3 regions of the Roseateles sp. PN1 genome follow, and region 1 is predicted to be linked to each of the others. Evidence: predicted binding sites of a transcription regulator. Region 1 holds the regulator's gene; each other region holds the start of a gene.

The links. Region 1 encodes FNR, which switches genes on or off when oxygen is low (the NO sensors DNR and NnrR bind a similar motif). Its sites were predicted from a motif close to TTGATNNNNATCAA; they were not measured.
Region 2: AABB87_RS02645 (potassium channel family protein) is a predicted target of FNR. The motif match lies at 1,315-1,328, and genes of this name have one in related genera.
Region 3: AABB87_RS13775 (phenylacetic acid degradation protein PaaY) is a predicted target of FNR. The motif match lies at 1,733-1,746, and genes of this name have one in related genera.

The regions. Positions count from the first base shown of each region.
Region 1 covers NZ_JBCARA010000002.1:498,289-501,559, forward strand. Annotated here, with positions in the region: gene hemN (oxygen-independent coproporphyrinogen III oxidase) at 1-941, opposite strand, end outside; gene fnr (fumarate/nitrate reduction transcriptional regulator Fnr) at 1,165-1,899, shown strand; gene AABB87_RS04840 (hypothetical protein) at 2,026-2,373, opposite strand; gene AABB87_RS04845 (hypothetical protein) at 2,375-2,638, opposite strand; gene ccoG (cytochrome c oxidase accessory protein CcoG) at 2,691-3,271, opposite strand, start outside.
Region 2 covers NZ_JBCARA010000001.1:680,806-684,076, forward strand. Annotated here, with positions in the region: gene AABB87_RS02640 (type III pantothenate kinase) at 1-448, shown strand, start outside; gene AABB87_RS02645 (potassium channel family protein) at 488-1,279, opposite strand; gene hslU (ATP-dependent protease ATPase subunit HslU) at 1,447-2,805, opposite strand; gene hslV (ATP-dependent protease subunit HslV) at 2,802-3,271, opposite strand, start outside.
Region 3 covers NZ_JBCARA010000008.1:82,446-85,716, reverse strand. Annotated here, with positions in the region: gene AABB87_RS13780 (ATP-binding protein) at 1-890, shown strand, start outside; gene AABB87_RS13775 (phenylacetic acid degradation protein PaaY) at 971-1,573, opposite strand; gene AABB87_RS13770 (enoyl-CoA hydratase-related protein) at 1,806-2,612, shown strand; gene paaI (hydroxyphenylacetyl-CoA thioesterase PaaI) at 2,617-3,078, shown strand; gene paaK (phenylacetate--CoA ligase PaaK) at 3,110-3,271, shown strand, end outside.

The DNA of each region.
Region 1 (3,271 bases):
TTCGCCAAGGCGAAATGATCCATGCCAATATAGCTGTAGCCATGCGTCATGAAGCCTTCAATCGCGCCATGCAACATCGCCACCTTGGCGGCACCCGGCGGCAGTTGGGCTTCGTCGATACGGCGTTGCGGTTTGAAGCGCTGCGGCAAATGAGCGTAGCCGTAAAGCGCGATGCGATCCGGCTTCAAGGCACCCACTTGTTCGATGGTGCGCGCAAAAGACTCAGGCGTTTGCAGCGGCAGGCCGTAGATCAGATCAACATTGGTGGACTCAAAACCCAGCTCGCGCGCTGCCGTCATCAAGGCCTCGACGCTGGCAAAGCTCTGCTGGCGATGCACCGCCTTTTGAACATGCGGGTCAAAGTCTTGCACGCCGAAACTCAAGCGATTGAAACCCAGGCTGCGCAGATGCTTGAGGCGATCCACATTGACCGTGCGCGGATCCACCTCGATGGCCATCTCGGCACCAGCAACGATGCGGAAGCGTTCACGCAAGGCCTGCACCAGGCCCGTCAACTCTTCATCGCTGAAGAAGGTCGGCGAGCCGCCACCCAGATGCAGCTGAGACACCCCGGCGCCGCGCCCCAGATGCGCCAGCGTCAAGTCCATCTCGGTGATCAAAGCCTGCAGGTATTCAGCGGCTTTATCGTGATGCTTGGTAATGACCTTGTTGCAGGCACAGTAGTAGCACACCGATTCACAAAACGGAATGTGCACATAGATCGACAAGGGCGCAGCGCCGCCGATCTGCGAGCCTGTGGCCCGTTGCACCAAAGCCTGCGCGTAGTTTTCGGCGGTGAAGGCCTCAACAAAGCGATCCGCGGTCGGGTACGAGGTGTAGCGTGGCCCGGACACATCGAAGCGGCGCAACAGGTCTTCGTTGATGATGCTCACGGCGGAGTCTTTGCCTGACAGGACTTGGGGCTGGGTGATAGAAACCATGGCTCGCATATTGCCAAGCCCGCCACACAAGCGATTGACCGAGATCAAGTTTGGCCTCATTCTTTGCCCTAACAATCGCATGCATTGCGCATTGGGCTTGAGCTAAATCATGTTTGGCGAAGCCGATAGGCGGCGAGCAGACGTTCGATTCGCCGCCTTGCCCCGAACAGATGCCGGCAACGGCGCCTGCCCACTGCGATATGCGTCATCCATAATGCACTCCATGAACGTCACCGTACCTATCAAGATTGAACCGCTCAAGGTCGCCTGCTCCAGTTGCAATTTGCGCGAGCTTTGCCTACCCGTTGGCTTGTCGTCGGGTGACCTCGAGCAGTTAGACGAGTTGGTGGCCACGCGCCGCCAGGTGTCGCGCGGCGACACCTTGTTTCGCAGCGGCGACCCCTTTCAGTCGCTTTACGCGGTGCGCACCGGTTTTTTCAAGACCTGTGTCTCTTCAGAAGATGGCCGCGACCAGGTCACCGGCTTTCAAATGGCGGGCGAATTGCTAGGCTTGGATGGCATCAGCACCGACCGCCACAGCTGCGACGCCGTGGCGCTGGAAGACTCGCAGGTCTGCGTGATTCCCTTCGAACAGCTGGAAGAGCTGTCGCGTGAGTTCACCGATTTGCAGCGCCAGTTCCACAAGATCATGAGCCGCGAAATCGTGCGCGATCACGGCGTGATGCTCTTGCTGGGCAGCATGCGGGCGGAAGAGCGCCTGGCGGCTTTCTTGCTAAACCTGACCCAGCGCCTGCAGGCGCGCGGCTTCTCGGCCGCCGCTTTGGTGCTGCGCATGACGCGCGAGGAAATCGGCAGTTATCTGGGCCTGAAGCTGGAAACGGTCAGCCGGACCTTCTCGAAGTTCCAGGAAGAAGGCCTGCTGGAAGTGAAGCAGCGCCACTTGCGCATCCTCGACCAAGCCGGTCTGCAGAAGCTGGTCAATAACGGCACTTGCTGAACTGAGGCAGGCGGCGGGCGGCTGAGCCGCGCCAGCGGCACAATGAAAGAAGGGCTGAGTGGTACTCAGCCCTTCTTTTATTCATTCAGGCATTCAGCGCCGCCCGAGCGAGCGGCCTGCGGCAGCCTACTGCGGCCAACGCCGCGGGTGAATAGCCTGGGGTGCATCAGGCGTCTCCGGCAAGGTGGCCAGCATCAGGCTGATGCTAGAGGCCAAGCTGATGACACTCCAAAAAATCAGAAAGCTGAGCGTGTAGACGGCCTGCCGGGAGAGTTCCATGCGCTCGCCACCGAACCAGGTCAAATCGCTGGGGTCAACCACCGAAAACACCAAGCCCTCGGTCACCCCTGCCATCACAAAGGCCGGCCAGGCGATTGCCATCGCCCAGCGCGCCAATCTGGACGTAGGCGGCGGCAAATCCACCGCAAAGGTGGCGTCGTCCGACTCAACACGATTGCGGGGCTCGGTCTTCATTTCATTGCGCGCCGGTGGCAGCGTGGTTGCGGCCCTTCATGGCCGGCGCCAAGGAGGCTGGATCGGCTTCCTTGGACGCCTTGCCCACATAAGTAGTCTGCACCTTGGACTCATCCAGCACCGTCTCGGGGAAATGCAGGGCCAGGAACAGGGTCACAAAGCTGGCGATCACCACCACACCCGGGCCACCCCACACCAGCCACATGAACTTCTCACGCCACCAGGGGCTAGCGGAATCGGTCGTGCGTTTGTTTTCTTGACTCATTGCGTCAACTCCTGCTCTGCAAGGACTTCTTGTTCAAATGATTCGTTAGCGCTCAGCGCGGCACGACAAAGGTCGATTTTTCCTTGATCTCGATCTTGCCGCTGGCAACACCCGCCTTGTCAACCGCCTGCCCCATCAAGGCAAAAGAGATGGGATGCGCACCGACACCCGCTTGCGCCGCTGACTCAGGCGGAATTCGCACCGCCACCGACACCCAGCGCGCTTCGGCAGGCGCCAAGACCAAGCTCACTGGCTTGCCCAAGGCAATGCCTTCCATGCCCTTGACGCTGAGGCTGCACTGCTGCGCGCCCTCGGTCGCATTCATGATCTGCAGGCGGTAGAGGTTTTCGATATAGCCGTCTTCCACCAAGCGCGACAGCACGCCACGGTCACGCACCACATCCAGTTTGACGGGGCTGCGCAAGAACAAGAGGCTGGCCAGCAAAGCCGTACTCAGGGTCACCAGCACCACGCTGTAAATGATGACGCGCGGGCGGAACATGCGGCGCAACTTCTGCGCCGGGCTGAGGTGCTGGGCCAAGCCATTCTGGGTGTCGTAACGAACCAGCCCACGCGGGTAGTTCATCTTGTCCATCACCTGATCGCACACATCGATGCAGGCGGCGCAGCCGA
Region 2 (3,271 bases), on a different contig from region 1:
CGGCGCGCGCTGGCATGTGCTGAACCGCTGTGGCGCCGAGGTGCCGCCCCGTGCCGCCCTGGTGGTGATGATTGGCACCGCAGTGACGGTGGATGCGCTGGACGAGACCGGACGCTTTCTCGGTGGCCTGATCCTGCCCGGCCACGGCATCATGTTGCGCGCTTTGGAAGGCGGCACCGCCGGCCTGCGTGTACCCACCGGCGAGGTGCGCGACTTCCCCACCAACACCTCGGACGCCCTGACCAGCGGCGGCACTTACGCCATCACCGGCGCGATCGAGCGCATGCACCGCCATCTGCAAAAGCGCGTCGGCCATGTGCCGCTAACGCTGATGACCGGCGGCGCGGGCTGGAAGGTGTCACCGACGCTGGAGATTGCGCATGAGTTGGTGGACTCGCTCATCTTCGAGGGCATGCTGGCCCTGCAGTCGCACCGGCTGGCCTTGTAAGTCGCCACTGCCGCAGCGCTAGCGCTTGCGGCGAGCCGCTTATTTCTTTGTGAGCTCTTCGCGCAGTGCCGCCAATTCTTCGTGCACGGTGCGCAGCTGCGCATGCATATCGCGCAAGATGTCTTGCTCCATATGCCGCTCGGAGCTTTCTACCCACATCGCAGCGATGGCCGCCGTCACCAGCGACAGCACCGCATAACCGAGCAGCACCACGAACACGGCGAAGATCTTGGCCGCGGGTGTGGTCGGCACGATGTCGCCATAGCCCACTGTGGCGGCGGTTGTGAAGGCTAGCCAGAGGCCGTCGCCGAGGTCGTGGGCGCGCGGCTCCAGAGCCCAGAAGCCCACACCGCAAAAGCCCAGCACCAGCAAGGCCAGCGAGAGCAAATAGCCCAGTCCGCCGCGCGTGACCCAGCTTTTCAGCGCCCAGACCATGCGCACCAGGGTCAGCATGGACACAAACAAGCGCACCGCCAGGGCGACGTTGGAGTGCGCGCTGGGCGCGATCAGCGCCGCCGTCAGCAAGCCCAACACCAGCAGCAGATCAAGGCCATTGCTGCGCAGGTACTGGCGCGGGTGGCTGACGTGGCGCCCAACCCGCCACAGCGAAGTGCACATGATGGCCGCTGCCGCAAAATAGATCGCCTGAGCCAGGGGCGTGGGCAGGTTCTCCAGCAGCTCGATGTAGAAGGCCGGAATGGTGGCGAACAAGGCGATCAGCACCGGCCAGCGCCATGCGCGTTCGGCACGCGCCGCCGCTGGGTTCAGCGGCGAAGGTCGGGCCAAGCCCCAGCTGCGGGTGTTGAGAAATGAGGCTTTGCGGTGCGGCATAGCCCGCAGCGTAGCGGGGCGAGCCGAGTTTGGAATTGACCTGAATCAAGCGGGGCTAAGGCGCAGCTGTGCTTGCGGGCGCTGACGCAAGTTGAGCACGGCTTTCTTGGCCTCGCTGAGGGCGCAGGGCGAGCGATTGCGCGCGAGCCCTGCGTTATGCCGCCAGCTTAAAGAATGAAGCGCGACAGGTCTTCGTTCTTGGCCAGTTCGCCCAGCTTGGCGTCCACCTCGGCGCCGCCCAGGGTGAGGGTCTGACCGCCCAAGTTCGGCGCATCGAAGCTGATCTCGTCCAGCAAGCGCTCCATCACCGTGGCCAAGCGACGCGCGCCGATGTTTTCGGTGCGCTCGTTCACCTCGAAGGCGATTTCGGCCAGGCGGCGAATACCCTCGGCGCTGAGCTCCAAGGTGACGCCCTCTGTGGCCAGCAAAGCTTGGTATTGCTTGACCAGGCTGGCATGGGTGCTGCTCAAGATGGCTTCAAAGTCGTTCACCGACAGCGAACCCAGCTCGACCCGGATCGGGAAGCGGCCTTGCAGCTCGGGGATCAAATCGCTGGGCTTGGCCAGGTGAAAGGCGCCCGAGGCAATGAACAAGATGTGGTCGGTCTTGACCATGCCGTACTTGGTGTTGACCGTGGTGCCTTCCACCAGCGGCAGCAGATCGCGCTGCACGCCTTGGCGCGACACTTCGGCTGTGCCGCTATCGGCATGACTGCTGCGCGAGCAAACCTTGTCGATTTCGTCGATGAAGACGATGCCCATCTCCTGCGCGGCGGCCAAGGCGGCGGTCTTGATGTCGTCTTCGTTCAGCAGCTTGGCGGCTTCTTCCTCGATCAGATGCTTGAGCGCGTCTTGCATCTTGAGCTTGCGGGTCTTGCGCTTGCCGGCGCCGAGCTGCGAGAACATGCCTTTGAGCTGCTCGGCCATCTCTTCCATGCCGGGCTGACCCATGGGGCCAAGAATCTCCATGCTGGGCTTGCCCTCGAGCAGATCGACCTCGATCTCCTTATCGTCCAGCAAGCCCTCGCGCAGGCGCTTGCGCATGATTTGCCGGGCCGTGTTGTCCGGTGTGGCTGGGGCAGCCGCAGAGGAAAAGCCGACCTCGCTGCGGGGTGGCGGCACCAGGATGTCGAGCACGCGGTCTTCGGCGGCGTCTTCGGCGCGCAGGCGCTGGCGCTTCATTTGCTGCTCGCGCTCTTGCTTGACGGCGATCTCGACCAGATCACGGATGATGGAATCCACATCCTTGCCCACATAGCCCACTTCGGTGAACTTGGTGGCCTCGACCTTGATGAAGGGCGCACCGGCCAGCTTGGCCAAGCGGCGCGCGATCTCGGTCTTGCCCACGCCGGTGGGGCCAATCATCAAGATGTTCTTGGGCGTGATTTCGGCGCGCAGCTTGTCGTCCACTTGCTGGCGCCGCCAGCGATTGCGCATGGCGATGGCCACGGCGCGTTTGGCCGGGTGCTGGCCGACGATGTGGCGGTCGAGTTCGGAGACGATCTCCTGCGGGGTCATAGAACTCATTCCAGCACCTCGATGGTGTGATTTTGATTGGTGTAGATGCAGATATTGCCGGCGATCTCAAGCGACTGCTTGACGATCTCGGCCGCGCTGAGCGTGCTGTGCTTGAGCAAGGCTTGCGCGGCCGCTTGTGCGTAGGCGCCACCGGAGCCAATCGCCACAATCCCCAGCTCGGGCTCCAGCACATCGCCATTGCCGGTGATGATGAGCGAGGCCGTGCGGTCGGCCACGGCCAGCATGGCCTCCAGGCGGCGCAGTACGCGGTCGGTGCGCCAGTCCCGCGTCAGTTCAACGGCGGCGCGCACCAAGTGACCCTGGTGCTTCTCAAGCTTGGCTTCGAAGCGTTCAAACAGGGTAAAGGCATCGGCCGTGGCGCCGGCAAAGCCAGCCAGCACCTGATCGCGGTGCAGCTTGCGCACCTTGCGCGCGCTGGCTTTGACGACGATGGTGCCCAGCGTGACCTGGCCAT
Region 3 (3,271 bases), on a different contig from region 1:
ATACGCGCTTGCTGGCCTTGTCCTTGCTGTCCATCTTTGCGGCGCGTTGCGCTTCTGAATTGCAGCATCGGCGGCGTGAGGTGGAGTTGGAGGCTCTGGTCGAGACCCGTACGCAGGCGCTGGCGGAAGCGCAGGCCCTGCTGCACGAACGCGAGAAGTTGGCCGCCTTGGGAGGCATGTTGGCGGGCATGGCGCATGAGGTGAACACGCCGGTGGGCGTGGCCATCACCTCTTCATCGGGCCTGAAGACCTATGCCCGTGAACTGATAGAGGCGGTGCGGGCGGAGAAGGTGTCGCGCAGCCATCTGCAAGAGCTGAGTTTGCGTATCGAAAGAGCGGGTGACCTGGTGCAGCGCAATCTGGAGCGCGCGGCCGATCTGCTGGCGAGCTTTCAGACCCTGACGAACGCGCAAGCGACCGCGGCCCCGGTGGAGCTGCTGCTGTCACAAGAGCTGGCGCAGCTTCTGGCCGCCCATTGGGCCGAATTCGATCAGCGCGGCGCTCATCATTGCCTGGATGTTCCCGCTGGTCTGCGCGTGCGCTTGCCCAAGGGCAGTTTGGGGCAGATGGTGTCGAATTTACTGATGAATGCCCTGAAACATGGCTGCGTTGAAGGGCGAACGCTGACCGTGACCATCAAGGCCAATGCGGTGGGTGAGGATTTGCATCTGCAGGTGCGCGACGATGGTGCAGGCGTGGCGCCTGACGTCCGCGCCCATATGCTGGAACCTTTTTACACCACCAAACGGGGGCAGGGCGGCACGGGGCTTGGCCTGCATCTGGTGTTCATGATGGTGCAAAAGCTTGGCGGTCAGCTCAGCCTGGGCGGCGCACCCGGCAGCGGCTTGGTGGTGGACATTGTTTTGCCGCACTGCGTGGTCGGGGTTTGACGGCGGCTTGATGCAGGCCGGCGGCTGGCATCAGGCCCCGCTCACGCCAATGCTGGCGCCCCGACGCCAACGAGCTTTGCTCAAGCTCGCTTGTTAGCGATCAGAGTCTTCGGCCCCGCCACTTTGAGCTGCGGCCGGTTCTCCTCTTCAGCCGCCAGTGGCTGCACCTCCACCAGCGTGGCGTGGCAGCGCAGGGTCAGGTCTTGATAGGTCTGGGTGCCATGCAATTTCCATTTGATCTCGTCCTCGCTCAAGGCGCGCATGACCTTGGCGGGCAGGCCGGCGATCAGGGATTTTTCGGGCAGCTTGAGGCCGGCGCGCACAAAAGCGCAGGCGGCGACGATGCTGTAGGCGCCGACCTCGGCCTCGTCCATCACCACCGCGTTCATGCCCACCAGTGCGTCATGGCGCACGGTGCAGCCATGCAGCACGGCGCCGTGGCCGATATGGCCATTGCGCTCCACCAGGGTGACGGAGTCTGGGAAGCCGTGGACCACGCAGCTGTCTTGCACATTCACGCCCGCTTCCAGCACGATGCGGCCGAAGTCGGCGCGCAGGCTGGCGCAGGGGCCGATATAGCAGCCCGGGCCGATATGCACGTCGCCAATCAAAACGGCGCTGGGGTGAACGTAGGCACTGGGATGAACGACGGGGATGACGCCGTCGATGGCATAGCTGGGCATGGTGTTTGAGCTCTCGGGTTTGAAGCAGCTGAGTGGGCGAAAGGGCTTTGGGCGCGAGCGGGCTGGGCGGTTTAGGGTTAGTACTGCCTTGCTGCGCTTGCGTTAAATCAATGCACAGCCTACGATCTACCGACCGGTCGGTCAAGAATGTTTGTTTGGTCGACTTTTGTCAAATTGCAGTGCCGGGGCCCGAGGTATGCCCCAGCCACTGTGCCGCAATTCAGGGCCACGCATGCAGCAAGAACCGCAGTATTTGAGCAGCCAGGACGGCGCCGTGTTGACGCTCACGCTGAACCGTCCGCAGGCGCTCAATGCCTTCACCTCGGTCTTGCTCGCTCAGCTGCGCGAGGCGCTGGACGCCGCGGCCGAGGATGCCTCGGTGCGCTGTGTGGTGATCACCGGCGCGGGCCGCGCCTTCTGCGCCGGTCAGGATCTGTCTGACCCCTATGTCAAGCCCAGCGATGACCCGGCTGACGCGCCCAAGGACATCGGCCAATTGCTGGACGGCTTTTACGTGCCCCTGGCGCTGCGCGTGCGCAGCATGCCGGTGCCGGTGATTGCGGCCGTCAATGGGGTGGCCGCCGGGGCGGGTGCTAATTTGGCCTTGGGCTGTGATTTGGTCTTGGCCGGCCAGTCGGCCAGCTTTATTCAAGCCTTTGCCAAGATCGGCCTGATCCCCGACTGCGGTGGTACCTGGCTGCTGCCACGCTTGGTGGGCCGTGCCCGCGCCCTGCAACTGGCCTTGCTGGGCGAGAAGCTGCCGGCAGCCGAGGCGCAAGCCATTGGCCTGATCTACCAAGTGGTGGCCGATGAAGACTTGGCCGCCACCGCCCAAGCCCTGGCGCAGCGCCTGAGCCAAAGCCCGGTGCGCGCCATGGCGCAAACCCGCCGCCTGTTTGACCAGGCCGGTTTGCTGGACTTTGACGAAGCGCTCAAGCAAGAGGGGCTAACGCAAAGCCAGCTCGGCTTTGGCGATGACTATCAAGAGGGCGTCAATGCCTTCTTGCAAAAGCGCAAGCCCGTGTTCAAGGATCGCTGACACCATGAATGCACAAGAAATTGCCGAAGCGGTGCGGGATGGCATGTTTGCCAACGACCGCGCGTCCAAGGGTTTGGGCATGGAAATTCTGGCCATCGCCCCCGGCGCAGCCACCCTGGTCATGACGATCAAAGAGTCCATGCTCAATGGCTTCGACATCTGCCATGGCGGCTTCATCACCACATTGGCCGACTCGGCCTTTGCCTTCGCCTGCAACTCCTACAACGAGTTGACGGTGGCCTCGGGCTTTGCCATCGACATCGTGGCACCGGCTCGTCTGGGCGACCGGCTCAAAGCCGTGGCCCACGAGGTGTCGCTGGCCGGTCGCACCGGCGTTTACGACATCACCATCACCAACCAGAACGACGAGCTGATCGCGGTGTTCCGTGGCAAGTCTTACCGCATCAAGGGCAAGCCCGTGGTGCTCTTGCCCATGCCCACGGATGCCGCCGCTTCCGCTGACTGACCGACTGACTGACTCAGGACGAGCTTTTGATATGAGCGCAAGAATCCCCGCCCCGGGCGAGTTGGACCCGATCGAGACCGCCAGCCGCGATGAGTTGCAAGCCCTGCAACTCCAGCGCCTGCGCTGGAGCCTGGCCCATGCCTACGACAATGTGCCGCATTACAAGGCCGCCTTCGATGCGGCCGGCGTCCAC